DNA from 4 places in the Cronobacter universalis NCTC 9529 genome. Region 4 is predicted to be linked to each of the others. Evidence: predicted binding sites of a transcription regulator. Region 4 holds the regulator's gene; each other region holds the start of a gene.
What was found. Region 4 encodes sigma-54, which starts transcription at its own class of promoters, with help from an activator protein. Its sites were predicted from a motif close to GTTGGCACANNTTTCGCTNT; they were not measured.
Positions count from the first base shown of each region.

Region 1: a site for sigma-54 is predicted at 1,889-1,908, ahead of hypA (hydrogenase maturation nickel metallochaperone HypA). Genes of this name have one in related genera too.
Region 2: a site for sigma-54 is predicted at 1,778-1,797, ahead of glnK (P-II family nitrogen regulator). Genes of this name have one in related genera too.
Region 3: a site for sigma-54 is predicted at 2,922-2,941, ahead of AFK65_RS17775 (gamma carbonic anhydrase family protein). Genes of this name have one in related genera too.

Region 1 is NZ_CP012257.1:1,897,809-1,903,058, reverse strand. It holds gene hycC (formate hydrogenlyase subunit 3) at 1-564, opposite strand, end outside; gene AFK65_RS08665 (4Fe-4S dicluster domain-containing protein) at 564-1,169, opposite strand; gene hycA (formate hydrogenlyase regulator HycA) at 1,252-1,716, opposite strand; gene hypA (hydrogenase maturation nickel metallochaperone HypA) at 1,949-2,299, shown strand; gene hypB (hydrogenase nickel incorporation protein HypB) at 2,303-3,175, shown strand; gene AFK65_RS08645 (HypC/HybG/HupF family hydrogenase formation chaperone) at 3,166-3,444, shown strand; gene hypD (hydrogenase formation protein HypD) at 3,444-4,565, shown strand; gene hypE (hydrogenase expression/formation protein HypE) at 4,562-5,250, shown strand, end outside.
Region 2 is NZ_CP012257.1:1,129,251-1,134,500, forward strand. It holds gene AFK65_RS05115 (SmdB family multidrug efflux ABC transporter permease/ATP-binding protein) at 1-1,616, shown strand, start outside; gene glnK (P-II family nitrogen regulator) at 1,848-2,186, shown strand; gene amtB (ammonium transporter AmtB) at 2,218-3,504, shown strand; gene tesB (acyl-CoA thioesterase II) at 3,811-4,671, opposite strand; gene AFK65_RS05135 (YbaY family lipoprotein) at 4,895-5,250, shown strand, end outside.
Region 3 is NZ_CP012257.1:3,864,926-3,870,175, reverse strand. It holds gene AFK65_RS17795 (DNA topoisomerase family protein) at 1-475, shown strand, start outside; gene tsaC (L-threonylcarbamoyladenylate synthase type 1 TsaC) at 465-1,037, shown strand; gene aroE (shikimate dehydrogenase) at 1,041-1,859, shown strand; gene AFK65_RS17780 (DUF1488 family protein) at 1,856-2,113, shown strand; gene AFK65_RS17775 (gamma carbonic anhydrase family protein) at 2,089-2,646, opposite strand; rRNA gene AFK65_RS17770 (16S ribosomal RNA) at 3,123-4,665, shown strand; tRNA gene AFK65_RS17765 (tRNA-Glu) at 4,745-4,820, shown strand; rRNA gene AFK65_RS17760 (23S ribosomal RNA) at 5,023-5,250, shown strand, end outside.
Region 4 is NZ_CP012257.1:438,838-444,087, forward strand. It holds gene ptsN (PTS IIA-like nitrogen regulatory protein PtsN) at 1-436, opposite strand, end outside; gene hpf (ribosome hibernation promoting factor) at 519-806, opposite strand; gene rpoN (RNA polymerase factor sigma-54) at 829-2,268, opposite strand; gene lptB (LPS export ABC transporter ATP-binding protein) at 2,365-3,090, opposite strand; gene lptA (lipopolysaccharide ABC transporter substrate-binding protein LptA) at 3,097-3,654, opposite strand; gene lptC (LPS export ABC transporter periplasmic protein LptC) at 3,623-4,198, opposite strand; gene kdsC (3-deoxy-manno-octulosonate-8-phosphatase KdsC) at 4,195-4,761, opposite strand; gene kdsD (arabinose-5-phosphate isomerase KdsD) at 4,777-5,250, opposite strand, start outside.

The DNA of each region.
Region 1 (5,250 bases), 1.5 Mb from region 4:
GGTGAGCGAACTTAACGCCAGCACGTCCAGCGTGCCGTACTGCCGCCACAGCAGCCAGCAGGCGAGCGCCAGCAGCAACGTGCCGAGACGCCCCAGCGCAAACCAGAGCTTGCCGCCCGCGCTGTCTCCGGTCAGGAACACGGCGGCGAGCGCCATGATTTCCGCCATGACCACCAGCGCGGCGAGGCTCTGCGCGGTCACCGCGAGCGTCGCGGCGCCAAGCAGCAGGTTGATAAGCGCCCCGCTGGCGCGCGCCTGGCCGTCGCGCGAATGGATAAGCGTAAACAGGCAGATAAAGAAGCCCGACAGGCCGAGTGTCGCCAGCCAGATGGCGTTAAAGGCGGTGAGATGCGCCGCAAGCGCGCCGATATGCGTCGTAAGCGGCCCGTCGTTCACGTTGAGCAGCAGCCAGCCGCCGGTCGCCAGCGCGCACAGGCAACCGAGCGCGCCGCCGAGACCGGCAAACAGCGCGCTGAGCGGCTTATGCCAGGCGCTCAGCAGCGCGAGCGCGAGCCCGGCGCCAAAGGCCGCCAGCGCGCCCTGATATAAGAAAATCGCGTTCATTATTCTCCTCCGCGCGGTTGCAGCAGCAGCGATAAGTCGCCGAGATCGGCGTTAATGGTCAGCTCGCGTTTACGGCGGCTGGCGCGGGCGATGTCGTGGTTATCGACAAGCTTCAGCGCCCCGGTCGGGCAGGTGCGTATGCAGGCCGGGCCGTCCGCGTCGAACTGGCAGAGATCGCACTTCACCGCCACGGCGCGCACGCCCGGCGTCCAGTCGAGAAACGCGCCGACGCGCGCAGGCGCAGGCGGCGCGGGGGGCGCTTTCGGGCTGTTGACGTTGGCCGGGATATGCAGCGGGCGGCTGCCGGAGAATTCAATCGCGCCGAACGGACAGGCGATGCCGCAGAGTTTGCAGCTCACGCACAGGCTTTCATTGAGCTGAATCGCCCCCGCCTCGCGGGTGATGGCGTTCGCCGGACAGACCTGCGCGCACGGCGCGTCTTCGCAGTGGTGGCACAGCTGCGGGGCGGAATCTTTTTGGTTACGCATAACCGTCAGGCGCGGCCTGGATTGCAGTCCATGCAGGCGGTGCGTCTCTGAACAGGCGGCCTCGCAGGTGTGGCAGCCGATGCAAAGCGTGGAGTCGGCAATGATAAAACGGTTCACCAGGTGTTCCTCAGGTGATGGACATTTTTGACGAAAAGTGACGACGACGGACGATTTCGACAGTCGGCGACACCTCGCCCGGTTAATGTGACGACGCGTCGCGGGCCGCCAGGATCTCGCTGATGCGCAGCGGCGCGTCTTGCTGGACGGCGTCATAGAGCCCGTCGACCAGCGCGCCGATTTTGTCGAGGTAGTGCGCCAGCACCCGCTCGCGGTCGCGGATATCGACCGCGCCGTCCAGCATGCCTTTTGCGTCGAGCTGCGCGGTGGCGAGCAGCGTCTCTTCGCTGCCGTCGCGGCGGGCTATCAGGTAGTTAATGGTGCGGCAGTGAAAGCCTTCGGCCTGCTCCACGCGGATGGCGAAATGCTCAAAGAGAAAGAAGCACAACCCGTTTTGCGGCTCGCAGCCGAGCGAGTGATGCAGCTTCTGGCGCGACAGCGTAATGGCCTGGACCAGCGTATTGCAGTAGGTGTGCCAGTGCGTCTGTAACGCGCGGTGACGGTCGGCGATAAATTCCGCCTTCTGGCTAAGTTCGGACAGGATCATAGTGGTTAGCTCATTTAACAGAGATAACCCTCTTTAGCAGGAACCATGCCATTTTTTAATTAACTGTTTTTAAAAGGTTTATTCTGAAGCGTCACATCACGCCGCCTGTCATGACATGTCATTTCGACAGCCTCGACACCCGCCGCGACAGCCTCCCGCCCCCTTCTCCTGCGCTGGCACCGTTATTGCATAACGTATGGCATTCGCAAACGCGAAACGTACCGGAGGCGTTATGCACGAACTCACCCTCTGCCAGCGGGCAGTGGAAATTATTGAACAGCAGGCGCAGCAGCTTGGCGCGCGCAAGATCACCGGCGTGTGGCTGGAAATCGGCGCGTTCTCCTGTGTTGAGCGCAGCGCGCTGGAGTTTTGCTTTGATCTGGCGTGCCGCGACACCCGCGCCGAAGGCTGCGCGCTGCATTTAAGCCAGCAGGAGGCGCAGTGCTGGTGCCCGCAGTGCCAGCGCAACGTTCAGTTACTGACGACGCTGGTACGCCGCTGCCCGCATTGCCACAGCGCGGATCTGCGCATCGATGCCGATGACAGCGTGCAAATCAAGCGTCTGGAAATAGAACAGGAGTAGAAGATGTGTACGACCTGCGGTTGCCAGCACGGCAACCTGTATATAGAAGGCGATGAGCGCAACCCGCATTCGCCGTTTCGCGCCGCCCCCTTTGCCGCCGCGCCGCGCGCCGCGGCGCCCATCTCCACGATAAGCCTGAACGCGTTCTCGCCTGACGTAGCGCCAGATGGCGCTCTCGATTACGGCCACGGCGAGGCGGGCACCCATGCGCCCGGCTTAAGCCAGCGCAAAATGGTGGAGATTGAAATTAACGTGCTCGATAAAAACAACCAGATTGCGCAGCGCAACCGCCAGCGGCTCGCCGCGCGCGGCCAGCTGGCGCTGAACCTGGTCTCCAGCCCCGGCTCCGGCAAAACGACGCTGCTCACCGAGACCCTCAAACGCCTGCGCGACGCCACGCCCTGCGCCGTTATCGAAGGCGATCAGCAGACGGTGAACGACGCCGAGCGCATTCGCGCCACCGGTACGCCGGCGATTCAGGTCAATACCGGCAAAGGGTGTCATCTCGACGCGCAGATGGTCGAGGACGCGATGGCGCGGCTGCCGCTTGCCGATAACGGCGTGCTGTTTATTGAAAACGTCGGCAACCTGGTCTGCCCGGCGGGGTTTGATCTCGGCGAGCGCCACAAAGTGGCGGTGCTCTCGGTAACCGAGGGCGAAGATAAGCCGCTCAAGTACCCGCATATGTTCGCCGCCGCCTCTCTCATGTTGCTCAATAAAATCGACCTGCTGCCGTACCTGAACTTCGACGTCGAGCAATGCATGGCGTACGCGCGCGAGGTCAACCCGAACATCACTATCCTGCTGGTCTCCGCCACGCGCGGCGACGGCATGAGCGCGTGGCTCGCCTGGCTGGAGGAACAGCGATGTGCATAGGCATTCCGGGGCAAATCTGTGAACTGCTCGCCGGCAATCTCGCCCGCGTCGAGGTGTGCGGCGTGCGGCGCGAGGTTGACTTAACGCTGGTGGGCACGCATGACGAGAACGGCCAGCCGCGCCTCGGCCAGTGGGTACTAGTGCATGTCGGTTTCGCCATGAGTCTGATTAACGAGCGCGAGGCGCGCGAGACGCTGGAGGCGCTGCAAACGATGTTTGAGGTGGAGCCGGATGTCGGCGCGCTGCTGTATGGCGAGGAGAACCGCTGATGCGTTATGTCGATGAATACCGCAACCCGGAACGGGTGCTGCGCCTGATGGACCGGCTGTGCGAGCGCGCGCCGCGCTTAAGCCACACGGCGCAGAAACCGCTGCGCATTATGGAAGTGTGCGGCGGCCACACCCACGCCATTTTTAAATTCGGCCTCGACCGCCTGCTGCCGGAGAACATCGAGTTTATCCACGGCCCCGGCTGCCCGGTCTGCGTACTGCCGATGGGACGCATCGACAACGCCACCGAAATCGCCCGCCGCCCCGGCGTTATCTTCTGCACCTTCGGCGACGCCATGCGCGTGCCGGGCAAAAACGGCTCGCTGCTCCAGGCGAGAGCCGAAGGCGCGGACGTGCGTATCGTCTATTCGCCGATGGACGCGCTGAAAATCGCCGAACAGCAGCCAGAGCGCGAGGTGGTGTTTTTCGGCTTAGGCTTTGAAACCACCATGCCCGCCACCGCGCTGACGCTTATCCAGGCGAAAGCGCGCGGCGTACGCAATTTTTACTTTTTCTGCCAGCACATTACGCTTATCCCGACGCTGCAAAGCCTGCTGGAGCAGCCGGATAACCAGATTGACGCGTTTCTGGCGCCAGGGCACGTCAGCATGGTGATAGGCACCGATCCGTATAGTTTCATCGCCGGGCGTTTCGCGCGCCCGCTGGTGGTGGTCGGTTTTGAGCCGCTGGATCTGCTACAGGGCGTGCTGATGCTGGTCGAGCAGCGCATCGCCGGAGAAAGCCGCGTGGAAAACCAGTACCGCCGCGTGGTGCCGGACGCGGGCAACCCGGCGGCGCAGCAGGCGATCGACACGGTGTTTTGCGTCAAGGGCGACAGCGAATGGCGCGGGCTCGGCGTGATAAACCACTCCGGCGTGCGGCTTCGCGCGCCGTTTCAGGCCTTTGACGCCGAGGCGCATTTCGCGCCCGCGCCGCAGCAGGTCAATGATTCCCCCGACGCCCGCTGCGGCGAGGTACTGACAGGCCGCTGTAAACCCGCCCAGTGCCCGCTCTTCGGCAGGCGCTGTAACCCGCAAAACGCCTTTGGCGCGCTGATGGTCTCCTCGGAAGGAGCCTGCGCCGCCTGGTATCAGTATCGTTCAGAGGAGTGCGACGCATGAACATCATTACTCTCGCCCACGGCAGCGGCGGCCAGGCGATGCAGCAGTTGATCGACCGCCTGTTTATGCAGGCATTTGCAAATCCGTGGCTGGCGGAGCAGGAAGATCAGGCGCGCCTGCCGCTCGCCGAACTGACGGCCAGAGGCGACCGGCTGGCGTTCTCCACCGACAGCTATGTTATCGATCCGCTGTTTTTCCCCGGCGGCGACATCGGTAAGCTCGCGATTTGCGGCACGGCCAATGATGTCGCGGTGAGCGGCGCCGTGCCGCGCTGGCTCTCCTGCGGTTTTATTCTTGAAGAGGGCCTGGAGATGGCGACGCTTGAAAAAGTCGCCCACAGCATGGCCGCGACGGCGCGCGCGGCAGGCATCCAGATTGTCACCGGCGACACCAAAGTGGTGCCGCGCGGCGCGGCGGATAAGCTCTTTATCAACACCGCCGGGCTTGGGGCTATCCCCGCCGATATTCACTGGGGCGCGCGGCAGCTTGCGCCCGGCGACGTGCTGCTGGTCTCCGGCACGCTTGGCGATCACGGCGCGACTATCCTTAACCTGCGTGAACAGCTGGGGCTTGAAGGGGAACTGGCGAGCGACTGCGCCCTGCTCTCGCCGCTCATTCAGCAGTTGCGCGCCGTGCCGGGCGTGAAAGCCCTGCGCGACGCTACCCGCGGCGGCGTTAACGCCGT
Region 2 (5,250 bases), 690 kb from region 4:
CGAAAAACCAACTGCCGCTGGGGCTGGTGGCCGGGCTGGCGTTCGCCTATGTGCTGCTGCAAATTCTCGCCGCCGGGCTGCACTACTGGCAGGCGCTGCTGTTTAACCAGGCGGCGGTGGGCGTGGTGCAGCAGCTGCGCACCGATGTGATGGATGCCGCGCTGCGCCAGCCGCTCAGCGCGTTCGACACCCAGCCGGTGGGGCAGCTGATTTCGCGCGTCACTAACGATACCGAGGTGATCCGCGATCTCTACGTCACGGTCGTGGCGACGGTGCTGCGCAGCGCCGCGCTTATCGGCGCGATGCTGGTGGCGATGTTCAGCCTTGACTGGCGCATGGCGCTGGTGGCCATTACCATCTTCCCGGCGGTGCTTATCGTGATGACGATTTATCAGCGCTACAGCACGCCGATTGTGCGCCGGGTGCGGACCTATCTGGCGGACATTAACGACGGCTTTAATGAAGTCATCAGCGGGATGAATGTCATCCAGCAGTTCCGCCAGCAGTCGCGTTTTGGCGAGCGTATGAACGCCGCCAGCCATTCGCACTATCTGGCGCGTATGCAGACGCTGCGCCTGGACGGCTTTCTGCTGCGTCCGTTGCTGAGCCTCTTTTCCGCGCTGGTGCTGTGCGGCCTGCTAATGCTGTTCGGCTTCACCGCCGTCGGGACGATTCAGGTGGGCGTGCTGTACGCCTTTATCAGCTATCTGGGCCGTCTTAACGAGCCGTTGATTGAACTCACCACCCAGCAGTCGATTTTGCAGCAGGCGCTGGTGGCGGGCGAACGTGTTTTCGAGCTGATGGACCGCCCGCGCCAGGACTACGGCCATGACGAGCGCCCGCTCACGAGCGGGACGATTGAGGTGGATAACGTCTCTTTCGCCTATCGCGACGATCAGCTGGTGCTGAAGGATATTTCGCTCTCGGTGCCGTCCCGTCACTTCGTGGCGCTGGTCGGGCATACCGGCAGCGGCAAAAGCACGCTGGCAAGCCTGCTGATGGGATATTACCCGCTCACCTCCGGCGAGATCCGCCTCGATGGCCGACCGCTCGCCTCGCTCAGCCACGGCGTGCTGCGTAAAGGCGTGGCGATGGTGCAGCAGGATCCTGTCGTGCTGGCCGATTCGTTCTTCGCGAACGTCACGCTCGGGCGTGATATCGATGAAGCGCGGGTCTGGGCGGTGCTGGAAACGGTACAACTGGCCGAACTGGCGCGCGGGATGAGCGACGGCATCCATACCCGACTTGGCGAGCAGGGCAATAATCTCTCCGTCGGGCAGAAGCAGTTGCTGGCGCTGGCGCGCGTGCTGGTGGACGCGCCGCAGATCCTGATCCTTGACGAAGCGACGGCGAACATCGATTCCGGTACGGAACAGGCGATTCAGCACGCGCTGGCCGCTATCCGGCCGCATACGACGCTGGTGGTTATCGCGCATCGCCTCTCAACTATTGTAGAGGCGGACACCATTTTGGTGCTGCATCGCGGGCAGGCGGTGGAGCGGGGCAGCCATCAGGCGCTGCTTGAAGCGCGCGGACGCTACTGGCAGATGTATCAGCTCCAGCTCGCGGGCGAAGAGCTACAGGCCGCCGCGAAAGAGGAGCCGCTCAGCGCCTGATGCACCAAAATCAGGCGTTCTGCTAACACGCATCATTAGTGGTGCAAAAATGTAACGCACCGTGCACCGGCATGGTGCGTTTTTGCTTTTATCTCCCTCTGTACGCCGTTTAACGACGCTTTCCTCCTGCGGTTTAGGCCGCCGCCGCCCGCTTTTCTATTCCTGGCACGCCGCTTGCTTTACCAGATTATCGTCGCTGCCGAATTACCCATTTCTGACTGGAGGGGATCTATGAAGCTGGTTACCGTGGTAATCAAACCGTTCAAACTGGAAGACGTGCGTGAAGCACTCTCCACCATTGGCATTCAGGGGCTTACCGTCACCGAGGTGAAAGGGTTCGGGCGTCAGAAAGGCCATGCCGAGCTTTACCGCGGCGCCGAATACAGCGTGAATTTCCTGCCGAAAGTAAAAATCGACGTGGCTATCGCAGACGATCAGCTGGATGAAGTGATCGAGGTGGTCAGCAAGGCCGCGTGGACCGGTAAAATTGGCGACGGCAAAATTTTTGTCGCCGAACTGCAACGCGTGGTTCGTATTCGTACCGGCGAAGCCGACGAAGCGGCTCTCTGATTTCTGGCCAACCGTTACAGGAATGCACAAGATGAAACACACAGCTTTCAAATCGGGTCTCGGCCTGCTTGCTCTTTTGCCAGGTATTGCCCTGGCGGCGCCCGCGGTGGCGGATAAAGCCGATAACGCCTTTATGATGATCTGCACCGCGCTGGTGCTGTTTATGACGATCCCAGGACTTGCGCTGTTTTACGGCGGTCTTATCCGCGCGAAAAACGTGCTCTCCATGCTGACGCAGGTGTCCGTCGCGTTCGCGCTGGTCTGCGTACTCTGGGTGGTCTACGGCTACTCGCTAGCGTTCGGCAGCGGCGGCAGCTTCTTTGGCAACGTCGACTGGCTGCTGCTGAAGGGCATTAAAATTACCGACCTGATGGGCAGCTTCTACCAGTACATTCACGTCGCGTTCCAGGGCTCCTTCGCCTGCATCACCGTAGGGCTTATCGTGGGCGCGCTGGCGGAACGCATCCGCTTCTCGGCGGTGTTGATCTTCGTGGCGGTATGGCTCACCTTCTCCTATGTGCCGATTGCGCATATGGTCTGGGGCGGCGGCCTGCTGGCGTCTCACGGCGCGCTGGATTTCGCGGGCGGCACCGTGGTGCACATTAACGCGGCGGTAGCAGGTCTGGTCGGCGCGTATCTGGTTGGCAAACGCGTTGGCTTCGGCAAAGAAGCGTTTAAGCCGCATAACCTGCCGATGGTCTTTACCGGCACGGCAATCCTCTACTTTGGCTGGTTCGGCTTTAACGCCGGCTCCGCCAGCGCCGCCAACGAAATCGCAGGCCTCGCGTTTGTGAACACCGTTGTCGCGACGGCGGCGGCCATTCTTGCCTGGGTCTTTGGCGAATGGGCGCTGCGCGGTAAGCCATCGCTGCTGGGCGCGTGTTCCGGCGCCATTGCCGGTCTGGTGGGCGTGACGCCTGCGTGCGGCTACATCGGCGTGGGCGGCTCGCTTATCGTGGGTATCGCGGCGGGTCTGGCAGGCTTGTGGGGCGTTACTCTGCTGAAACGCTGGCTGCGCGTTGACGACCCGTGCGACGTATTCGGCGTGCATGGCGTCTGCGGCATCGTGGGCTGCATCCTGACCGGTATTTTTGCCTCTACGTCGCTCGGCGGCGTGGGTTTCGCCGAAGGCGTGACAATGGGCCATCAGGTGCTGGTGCAGCTTGAGAGTATCGCCATCACCGTCGTCTGGTCCGCCGTGGTCGCGTTTATCGCCTACAAAGCGGCAGATCTGACCGTCGGTCTGCGCGTCTCCGAAGAGCAGGAGCGCGAAGGGCTGGACGTCAACAGCCACGGCGAGAACGCCTATAACGCCTGATAGTTGGGTTATCTCCGGAGCAAAAAACCTCCCGCATGCGGGAGGTTTTTGTTTTATGCGGTGGGGGAGTGTGGCCTGGTGGGTGTTGTTTATGTAAAAAGGCGGGTGCGCTTCGCTTACCCACCCTACAAAGACGCTCACTTTTACCGTAGGGCGGGTAAGCGCAACGCACCCGCCATGTAAGGTGGTGTGAATGTAAAAAGGTGGGTGCGCTGACGCTTACCCACCCTACAAAAGACGCCCACGTTTACCGTAGTTAACCGTAGGGCGGGTAAGCGCAGCGCACCCGCCGTTCTGGCCCACGGCTTACCCACGTTTCCTCATCACGCCTTCCTGCACGGTCGAGGCGACCAGCACGCCGTCCTGCGTATAAAACTCGCCGCGCACAAAACCGCGGGCGCTGGAGGCGGACGTACTCTCCACGCTGTAAAGCAGCCACTCGTTCATATCGAACGGGCGGTGGAACCACATCGAATGATCGATAGTCGCCACCTGCATCCCCGGCTCAAGGAAGCCAACGCCGTGCGGTTGCAGCGCCACCACCAGGAAATTGAAATCCGACGCGTAACCGAGCAGCGACTGATGCACGCGCACCTCATCCGGCATCTGCCCGTTGGCGCGCAGCCACACCTGACGCTCCGGCTTCGCCGTGTGGCCTTTCAGCGGGTTGTGAAACTCCACCGGGCGAATCTCCAGCGGCTTATCGCACAGGAATTTCTCCTTCACCTGCGGCGGCAAAAGGTGCGCCAGCGAGCGGGCGATATCGGTTTCCGATTTCAGCCCGTCAGGCGCAGGCGCAGGCGGCATGGGTTTTTGATGCTCGAAGCCGCTTTCCGGCGCCTGGAACGACGCGGTCATATAGAAAATCGGCTTACCGTTCTGGATAGCCGCCACGCGCCGGGCGCTGAAGCTATTGCCGTCGCGCAGCACTTCCACGTCATAAACGATGGGCTTCTGGCTATCGCCAGGGCGCAGAAAATAGCTGTGGAACGAGTGGACGAGACGATCTTCCGGCACCGTCGCTTTGGCGGCGTACAGCGCCTGGCCGACGACCTGGCCGCCAAACACCTGCCGTAATCCGAGATCTTCGCTTTGGCCGCGAAAGAGCCCTTCTTCAATTTTTTCCAGATTTAATAACGCGAGTAAATTGCTCAGCGCCTGACTCATAAAGGGTCCTCTACTAGCGGGATAGGCACAGCCGTGCGAATGATATATCCCGATTATAACGCAGAAAGACAACTGGTCAGAGGGGTTCAATAATCTTAATAGCGCCCCGTTTCCAGGCGAAAATAAGTGATATGTGCCACACTTAGCACGACAAACATGTTGTAACAGCTCACGCTGGTGAGTGCCTGGCGCTTACTGGTGGAATGAAAATAAGGAGAACGCCATGAAACTCGTGCACATGTTAAGTGGTTTAGCCGTTGCCGTTGCTCTGGCCGGTTGCGCGCAGGATAAAAGTGCTGATATCGCTGTTCCAGCCCCGAACCCGAATACCTCCGGCGTCGCGACGAAGCCGGTGATTAAACAGCCGAACGTTTCCGGTACCGTATGGATCCGCCAGAAAGTGGCCCTGCCGCCGGATGCCGCGCTGACCGTAACCCTCTCTGACGCCACTCAGGCTAACGCCCCGTCGAAAGTGCTGGCCCAGAAAGTGGTGCGTACCGAAGGTAAACAGGCGCCGTTCAGCTTCGTGCTGCCGTTTAACCCCTCCGATATTCAGCCAAACGCCCGTATTCTGCTGAG
Region 3 (5,250 bases), 880 kb from region 4:
GCATGGTCCTTTCCTGGGATGTTCACAGTATCCTGAGTGTGATTACGTCCGCCCGCTGAAAGGCCAGGCGGACGGTCACATCGTCAAAGTGCTCGAAGGCCAGCAATGCCTGGCATGTGACGCGACGCTTGTGCTACGGCAGGGGCGTTTTGGCATGTTTATCGGGTGCAGCCGTTACCCTGAGTGCGAGCACACCGAGCAGATCGACAAACCGGACGAAACCGCATTACGCTGTCCACAGTGCAGCGACGGTCATCTGGTTCAGCGTCGGTCGCGCTTTGGCAAAACCTTCTATTCATGCGATCGCTATCCGGAATGCCAGTTTGTGATTAATACCAGACCGGTGGCTGGCGAGTGCCCGGAATGCCATTATCCCCTCCTTACAGAAAAGAAAACCGCGCAGGGCATGAAACGCTTTTGCGCCAGTAAACAATGTGGAAAGCCGGTAACGGCGGAAAAAGACAGTGAAGAATAATCAGCCTGCGGACGCGATATCGTCTATTGTCGACGTCCTTAAAAAAGAACAAGTCATCGCTTATCCAACTGAAGCAGTCTTTGGCGTCGGGTGCGATCCCGACAGCGAAACCGCCGTAAAACGTCTGCTTGAGTTAAAACAGCGTCCAATGGAAAAAGGGCTTATCCTGATTGCGGCGAATTTTGAGCAACTTAAGCCTTATATTGACGACGCGGCATTAACGTCAGAACAGCGTGAAGCGGTATTTGCCTGCTGGCCTGGGCCTGTCACGTTTGTATTTCCGGCAAAGCCGTCAACGCCACGCTGGCTGACCGGTCGTTTCGACTCGCTTGCGGTTCGTGTCACGAATCATCCGCAGGTAATTACGCTGTGCGAAGCCTTTGGCAAGCCGCTGGTGTCGACCAGCGCCAATCTTTCCGGGCTTGAACCATGCCGTACGGCGCAGGAAGTACTGGCACAGTTTGGCGATGATTTCCCTGTGCTGCATGGCGCAACGGGTGGTCGACAAAATCCTTCCGAGATCCGTGATGCGCTGACGGGTGAACTTTTCCGACAAGGGTAACGCATGAAAACCTACGCTGTTTTTGGTAACCCGGTCTCGCACAGTAAATCGCCGTTTATTCACCAGCAATTTGCGCAGCAGTTACAGATTACGCATCCGTATGGCCGCGTGCTGGCGCCGCTTGATAACTTTGTAAAGACGCTGGAAGACTTCTTCAGCACAGGTGGAAAGGGCGCAAACGTGACGGTGCCTTTTAAAGAACAGGCGTTTGCCCGCGCCGATGAGCTGACGGAAAGAGCGGCGCTTGCCGGTGCGGTCAATACGCTGAAGCGGCTCGAGGACGGGCGTTTACTGGGCGACAACACGGATGGTATTGGTCTTTTAAGCGATCTTGAGCGCCTCGGCATGATCCAGCCACGTTACCGGATCCTTCTGGTGGGTGCTGGCGGCGCGGCGCGGGGCGTCTTGTTGCCTCTGCTGTCGCTGGATTGCGCTGTAAGCATTACTAACCGCACCTTTGCCCGCGCGCAGGAACTGGCGACGCTCTTCAGTCACACTGGCAGCGTGAGCGCCGTCGCGCTTGAAGATCTGGCTGGTCATGAGTTCGATCTTATTATTAATGCCACTTCCAGCGGGATTCATGGCGAAATCCCGGCGCTCCCGTCTTCGCTGCCAGGTAAAACAACGAAATGCTATGACATGTTTTACCAGAAAGGGTTGACGCCTTTTCTTGCATGGTGTCATGCGCAGGGCGCAACGCAACTGGCGGATGGGCTGGGGATGCTGGTGGGCCAGGCGGCGCATGCGGTTTTGCTCTGGCATGGCGTCCTGCCGGAAGTTGTGCCGGTGATTGAAAAGCTCAGGCAGGAGCTGGCGCAATGAACCAGGCGATTCAGTTCCCGGATCGTGAGCAGTGGGATGAACAGCGACAGGCCGTGTGTTTTCCGGCGCTGGTCAATGGACTGGTTCTTACCTGTGCGATTCCACAGTCTGTGCTGGTGGCTCGCTTCTCAGGAAAATCGCCAGAAGATTGGATAGCCGCTTTTCGCCAGCACCGTTGGGATCTTGAGGAAGAAGCTGAGCAGCTTATCGCTGCTCAGGAAGAGGATAATCAGGGGTGGGTCTGGCTCTCCTGAGCCAGATACTCATCTTTCCACTTCACATAGTTATTCGCCGAATAGCGCAGCCCTTCGCGCTCCGCGTCTTTTAAAGGGCGAATCTGTTTTACCGGGCTGCCGAGATACAGGTAGCCGCTTTCCAGACGCTTATTCTGCGGCACCAGGCTTCCGGCGCCTATCATCACGTCATCTTCTATAATGGCGCCGTCAAGCACGATCGATCCCATGCCGACCAGCACGCGATTGCCAATGGTGCAGCCATGCAGCATGACCTTATGCCCGACCGTAACGTCTTCGCCAATGACGAGCGGATTACCGTCAGGGTTATAAGAAGACTTGTGCGTGACATGTAAGACGCTGCCATCCTGAATATTGGTGCGCGCGCCAACGGCAACGTAATTGACATCGCCCCGAATGACCACCAGAGGCCAGACGCCGACATCGTCAGCCAGCCTGACATCGCCAATCACTACGCTCGAACTATCAACCATCACGCGCTGCCCTGTGGCGGGAAAGGTATTTTTATAAGGACGTAATACAGAAGAAGACATAGTCGCCTCGGTTTCTTATCAATCGTAAGAAGACTTTGGTTGGATTTAGAGCGGTGTGCAAGCGTAAATGCGCCTGTTCGTTGAGCAGATCGCGCGGGATCGCAGCAATAAGCATGAAAAAACAGCAGTTGAAAGAAAATATCGAAAAAAGGGTTGTGCTGAAAACTGAGATCCCTATAATGCGCCTCCATCGAGACGGCAATGTGAAGCACTTCACGAAATTGCTAAAGCGATGAGAGAAAAATCCTGAAATTAAGGGTTGACTCTGAAAGAGGAAAGCGTAATATACGCCACCTCGCGACAGCAGGCTGAACGCCGCGTCGCACCGCTCTTTAACAATTTATCAGACAATCTGTGTGGGCACTCGGGGCACTGATATCTTAACGTCTACGGACGATAAACGAATATCAAGTCTCAAGTGAACAACAGTTAATTCATTACGAACTAACAGTTTAATTCTTTGAGCATCAGACTTTTAATTGAAGAGTTTGATCATGGCTCAGATTGAACGCTGGCGGCAGGCCTAACACATGCAAGTCGAACGGTAACAGGGAGCAGCTTGCTGCTCTGCTGACGAGTGGCGGACGGGTGAGTAATGTCTGGGAAACTGCCTGATGGAGGGGGATAACTACTGGAAACGGTAGCTAATACCGCATAACGTCTTCGGACCAAAGTGGGGGACCTTCGGGCCTCATGCCATCAGATGTGCCCAGATGGGATTAGCTAGTAGGTGGGGTAACGGCTCACCTAGGCGACGATCCCTAGCTGGTCTGAGAGGATGACCAGCCACACTGGAACTGAGACACGGTCCAGACTCCTACGGGAGGCAGCAGTGGGGAATATTGCACAATGGGCGCAAGCCTGATGCAGCCATGCCGCGTGTATGAAGAAGGCCTTCGGGTTGTAAAGTACTTTCAGCGAGGAGGAAGGGATTGTGGTTAATAACCGCAGTCATTGACGTTACTCGCAGAAGAAGCACCGGCTAACTCCGTGCCAGCAGCCGCGGTAATACGGAGGGTGCAAGCGTTAATCGGAATTACTGGGCGTAAAGCGCACGCAGGCGGTCTGTTAAGTCAGATGTGAAATCCCCGGGCTCAACCTGGGAACTGCATTTGAAACTGGCAGGCTTGAGTCTCGTAGAGGGGGGTAGAATTCCAGGTGTAGCGGTGAAATGCGTAGAGATCTGGAGGAATACCGGTGGCGAAGGCGGCCCCCTAGACGAAGACTGACGCTCAGGTGCGAAAGCGTGGGGAGCAAACAGGATTAGATACCCTGGTAGTCCACGCCGTAAACGATGTCGACTTGGAGGTTGTGCCCTTGAGGCGTGGCTTCCGGAGCTAACGCGTTAAGTCGACCGCCTGGGGAGTACGGCCGCAAGGTTAAAACTCAAATGAATTGACGGGGGCCCGCACAAGCGGTGGAGCATGTGGTTTAATTCGATGCAACGCGAAGAACCTTACCTGGTCTTGACATCCAGAGAATCCTGCAGAGATGCGGGAGTGCCTTCGGGAACTCTGAGACAGGTGCTGCATGGCTGTCGTCAGCTCGTGTTGTGAAATGTTGGGTTAAGTCCCGCAACGAGCGCAACCCTTATCCTTTGTTGCCAGCACGTGATGGTGGGAACTCAAAGGAGACTGCCGGTGATAAACCGGAGGAAGGTGGGGATGACGTCAAGTCATCATGGCCCTTACGACCAGGGCTACACACGTGCTACAATGGCGCATACAAAGAGAAGCGAACTCGCGAGAGCAAGCGGACCTCATAAAGTGCGTCGTAGTCCGGATTGGAGTCTGCAACTCGACTCCATGAAGTCGGAATCGCTAGTAATCGTGGATCAGAATGCCACGGTGAATACGTTCCCGGGCCTTGTACACACCGCCCGTCACACCATGGGAGTGGGTTGCAAAAGAAGTAGGTAGCTTAACCTTCGGGAGGGCGCTTACCACTTTGTGATTCATGACTGGGGTGAAGTCGTAACAAGGTAACCGTAGGGGAACCTGCGGTTGGATCACCTCCTTACCTGAAAGATACAACCTCGTAGTGCTCACACAGATTGTCTGATAGAAAGTAAAGAAGCAGGGTTGTCTGCGAAAGCGAAGTCCCTTTCGTCTAGAGGCCCAGGACACCGCCCTTTCACGGCGGTAACAGGGGTTCGAATCCCCTAAGGGACGCCACCTGCTGGTAATGAGTGAAAGGCGTTACCGATTAATATCTCAAAACTGACTGTAAAGTCACGTTTGAGATATTTGCTCTTTAACAATCCGGAACAAGCTGAAAATTGAAACAGACACGCTGTTGCATTCTTCCGTAAACAAGGAATGCGCGGTGTGTCAGAGTCTCTCAAACTCGCAGCGCGAAGACTTCTTCGGGTTGTGAGGTTAAGCGAACAAGCGTACACGGTGGATGCCCTGGCAGTCAGAGGCGATGAAGGACGTGCTAATCTGCGAAAAGCGCCGGTAAGGTGATATGAACCGTTATAACCGGCGATGTCCGAATGGGGAAACCCGGTGCACTTCGGTGCATCATCGTTTGATGAATACATAGTCAAACGAGGCGAACCGGGGGAACTGAAACATCTAAGTACCCCGAGGAAAAGAAATCAAC
Region 4 (5,250 bases):
CGCTTTGCGCGGCGCGCAGACGGCGACAAATCGTTTTGTCCGCCAGTCTTTTTGCCACCAGAGAGAGCGTATGCAGATGCGTTTTGGTTTGATCCGCCGGCACCAGCAGCGCAAAAAGTAAATCGACGGGCTGGTTATCAATGGCGTCGAAAGGGATAGGCGTTTCAAGCTGGACGAAAACGCCGACGGCGCGCAGCGTATCTTCTTCAAGCTTGCCGTGGGGAATAGCGATGCCGTTGCCGATCCCGGTACTGCCCATCCGCTCACGGGTGAGGATCGCTTCAAAGACGACCTGCGGCGGCAGGCTGAGCTGCTTTGCCGCCAGCTCGCTGATAATTTCCAGGGCGCGCTTTTTGCTCTGGCAGTGTACGCCGCTGCGGGTGCATTCCTGGTTTAAAACATTGCTCAATGGCAGAGCCGAATCATTATTCATCATAATTTCACCTAAGCGTTTTCTGGTGCGGCGGCTCGCCGCACGGGCCGCGAGCCGCCGATGTCCCAGCGCAACGCCCGGACAATTAATGTTGTTTCAGTTTATCTTTATGTTTAGTGAGCTGCCGCGCCAGTTTATCAATCAAACCGTCAATAGCGGCGTACATATCCTGCGCTTCCGAACTGGCATGCAGCTCCCCGCCGTTCACATGCAGGGTGGCGTCGGCGATTTGCGTCACCTTTTCCACCTTCAGCACAATATAGACCTGATTAATCCTTTCGAAATACTGCTCCAGCTTGGCGAACTTGGTATTAACGAAGTCGCGCAGCGCTTCAGTGATTTCGACGTTATGTCCTGTGATGTTGAGCTGCATAGTGTCTTCCTTATCGGTTGGGTCAGACCAGCTGTTTGCGCTGGTTTGACGGCGGTATGGATAAAGATTCTCGATACTTCGCAACGGTACGGCGGGCCACCATGATCCCCTGTTCTGACAGCATAGACGTAAGCTTGCTGTCGCTTAAGGGTTTCGCGGGGTTTTCCGCTGCAATCAACTTTTTCACCAGCGCGCGGATGGCCGTGGACGAGGCTTCGCCGCCGCCCTCGGTGTTTACGTGGCTTGAGAAAAAATACTTTAATTCAAAGATGCCGCGCGGGCTGTGCAGATATTTTTGCGTGGTGACGCGGGAGATAGTGGATTCATGCATCTCGACCGCCTGAGCAATATCGGCCAGCACCATCGGCTTCATATACTCTTCGCCCTGTTCAAAGAACGCCTGCTGCTGTTCGACGATGCAGCGGCTGACGCGCAGCAGCGTGTCGTTACGGCTCTCCAGGCTTTTGATAAGCCATTTGGCCTCCTGGAGATTGCTGCGGATGAACTGGCTGTCGGATTCATTGCGCGCGCTGCCGGACATGGCGGCGTACTGCTGATTGATTTTGAGCCGGGGAAGGCTGTCGGCGTTGAGCTCGACGGTCCAGCGGTCGTTATGCTTGCGCACCAGGACATCCGGGATGACATATTCCGGCTCGCCGGTCTGGATCGACTGTCCAGGGCGCGGATCGAGCGACTGAATAAGAGTCACGGCTTCTTTCAATACATCTTCTTTAAGGCGCGTGACGCGCATCAGGCTGCGGAAGTCATGATTGGCCAGCAAATCGAGATGATCGCTGACGATCTGGCGCGCCTGCGCCAGGAAGGGCGTTTCAGCGCTGAACTGCGAGAGCTGGATTAGCAGGCAGTCGCGCAGATCGCGGGCGGCGACGCCTACCGGATCGAAACGCTGAACGCGCTTAAGCACGGCTTCGATCTCTTCCAGACCAATGTCGTCATCGCTATTGCCCATGCCGTCGAGAATATCCTGCACCGTCACGGTGAGATAGCCGGTGTCGTCCACCGCGTCGACGATCGCCGTGGCGATGGCGCGATCGGTATCGGAAAACGGCGTCAGTTCCACCTGCCACATCAGGTAGTCCTGCAAGCTTTGGGTGGTTTCGCCCTGATAGACAGGCAATTCGTCGTCGATATAGTCAGTGCCGGTGCCCGACGGCGTGCCGGCGGTGTAGATCTCGTCCCAGCTGGCGTCAAGCGGCAGCTCGTCCGGCATCTCTTTTTGCTCCAGCGCTTCGGCGGTGTCCAGCCCTTCGCTGGTCTGCGTTTCCTGAGTGGCAATTTCGTCGTGAATGTCGGTTTGTTCAAGCAGGGGATTGCTCTCCAGCGCCTGTTGCAGCTCCTGTTGAAGCTCCAGCGTGGACAATTGCAACAAGCGGATGGCCTGCTGCAACTGCGGCGTCATGGCGAGCTGTTGGCTAAGCCTTAGTTGCAAACCTTGCTTCATATTCAGAGCAAAAATCCTCAGGTGTAAACGTCAAAAAGACCTGTTGCGGCAGGGTGCGCCGGGAAGCGCGCCGTTTCTGCCTGTTGCTCTACCCTATCAGAGTCTGAACTCTTCCCCAAGGTATACGCGTTTAACCTGTTCGTCCTGCAGGATATCTTCAGGCGTGCCGTGGGCGATAAGGTGGCCCTGGCTGACAATGTAAGCGCGTTCGCAGACCGCCAGCGTTTCACGCACGTTGTGGTCGGTAATCAGCACGCCGAGGCCGCTGTCGCGCAGATGCTCAATAATGCGCTTAATATCGATAACTGAAATCGGGTCGACGCCGGCGAACGGTTCATCAAGCAGGATAAATTTCGGGTTCGCGGCCAGCGCGCGGGCGATCTCGACGCGACGGCGCTCGCCACCGGAAAGCGACTGGCCGAGGCTATCGCGCAGATGGTCGATGTGAAACTCTTCCATCAGCTCTTTGGCGCGATCTTCGCGCTGCTCGGTGCTGAGATCGTCACGGATTTGCAGGACGGCCATCAGGTTGTCATAGACGCTCAGGCGGCGGAAAATCGACGCTTCCTGCGGCAGATAGCCGATGCCGCGACGCGCGCGGGCGTGCAGCGGCAGCAGGCTGATATCTTCATCATCAATGATGATGTCGCCCGCGTCGCGCTGAACGATACCCACGACCATATAAAACGTCGTGGTTTTGCCCGCGCCGTTCGGGCCAAGCAGGCCGACAATCTCGCCTGAGTTTACCGTCAGGCTGACATCTTCCACTACGCGGCGGCCTTTGTAGGCTTTCGCCAGGTGTTTCGCAATGAGTGTTGCCATAAGGGTTTAGTTACTCTTTTTCTGGGCTGGCGCCTGAGCGGCACCGTCTTTATTTTGCAGCTGCGACGGCACCAGCACGGTGGTGACGCGTTTACCTTTCTCGCTGAACGCCTGCATTTTCTGCTCTTTCACGAGATAGGTGATTTTGTCGCCTTTGATGTTGCTGTCGAGCTGTTCAAGGTAGGCGTTGCCGGTCAACACCACGAAATCGCTCTGCAGCTCGTAGTGCATCGTGGAGGCGTGGCCTTTCACCGGTTTGCCGTTGTCCTGCATCTGGTAGAACGTGGCCGGATTGCCGTAACCGTCAATCACCTCTTTGCCTTTATCACCGCTCGGGCGCGTCACGACGACTTTATCGGCGTTGATTTTAATCGTGCCCTGGGTCACCACGACGTTGCCGGTGAAGGTGACCACGTTGCCCTGCATATCCAGCGACTGCTGATCGGATTCAATATGGATAGGCTGTTCGGTATCGCCCGTCAGCGCGAACGCCGGGAAGCCTGCCGCCAGCAGCGTACTGGTCAGTACGAGATTAAGGCTGAGTTTGTTTATTCTGGATTTCATAAGAAGTTCTAACCTTTTCAATCAGCTCGGCATTTTTGCTGCGAAGGTTCCCGCGCATTTTCAGGCCGCTGGAATTAAAGCTGGTGCCGTAAAGAGTAACAAGCGTATCAGAGGTAACGTCCTGGGTGACCAGGTTGATCTCCGCCTTGTCGGTCGTAATTTTGCGTAACTGTGAATCTGGCGTCAGCGCGTTCACTTCCACATGACCGGTCAGATAGAGCATCCTGTCATTGGTCAGTTTGGCACGATCCGCCTTGACCGACCAGGTCGGCACTTTATTGGTATCGAAGGTGGTCATCACCGGCTGTGTAAACCAGGAAACGCCTTCTTCGGAGAAATATTCGACGTGCTGCGCGACCAGGCGGTAGTTCAGCGCGCCTTCCGGGCTATAGACAACGGTATTCGACTGCTCGCTCTGGTATGTCGGCTCATTGCTGTTTACCGTCGTCGGGCCGCTTTCATCCTGATCGGCCAGGTTAATGCCAATCAGCACCAGCGCGGCCAGCGCCAGCAGGATAATGACCCAGCGTCTGGTCTTACTCATATGGATTGCCCTATGGCCTCATCTAATTTGCCCTGCGCCAGCAGCAGGAGATCGCACACTTCGCGCACCGCGCCGCGTCCGCCTGCAATATGGGTGACGTAATCCGCTTTTGGCGTCAGCAACGGATGCGCATCCGCTACCGCGACGCTCAGCCCGACCTGCGCCATGACCGGCCAGTCAATTAAATCATCGCCCACATAGGCGACATTTTCTGGAGCAAGCGCCAGTTTTTCCAGCAGTTGCCGGTAAGCGATAAGCTTATCGGATTGTCCCTGGTAAAGATGCGTAATGCCGAGCGTCTCGCAGCGATCTTCCAGCAGCTTCGCTTTGCGCCCGGTGATAATCGCGACCTCAATGCCGGACGTCAGCGCGCAGCGAATACCGTAGCCGTCGCGTACGTTGAAGGCTTTCAGCTCTTCGCCGCTGTTGCCCATGTAAATCAGGCCGTCGGACATGACGCCGTCGACATCCAGGATCAGCAGGCGGATTTGCGCCGCCTGCGCAATGATCTGCGCGCTCACCGGCCCATAGCAGGTAGAGATGGCGCCATCAGGGTTACTCATTAAACCTTTCCTTTGTTACACCACGCCTGCGCGCAGCAAATCATGCATATGTATCACACCGCGCAACTGGTCGCCATCAGCCACCATGACGGAAGTAATATGGCGCGACTGCATCAGGTTAAGCGCATCGACCGCGAGCGTCCCCGGACGCACCCGAATGCCGCCTGGCGTCATCACGTCGACAATCTTCATCTGATGCAGATCGCCGCCCATATCAAAGACGCGGCGCAAGTCGCCATCGGTAAAGACGCCGTCGATTTTCATCAGGTCATCGCAAATGACCGTCATGCCAAGATTCTTGCGGGTGATTTCCAGAAGCGCGTCGCGCAGAGAGGCCTCTTTGCTGACGTGCGGAATTTCATCGCCGGTGTGCATGATGTCGTTAACCCGCAGCAGCAGCTTGCGCCCGAGCGCGCCGCCCGGATGCGAAAGCGCGAAATCTTCAGGCGTAAAGCCGCGCGCTTTTAGCAGCGCGACGGCGAGCGCATC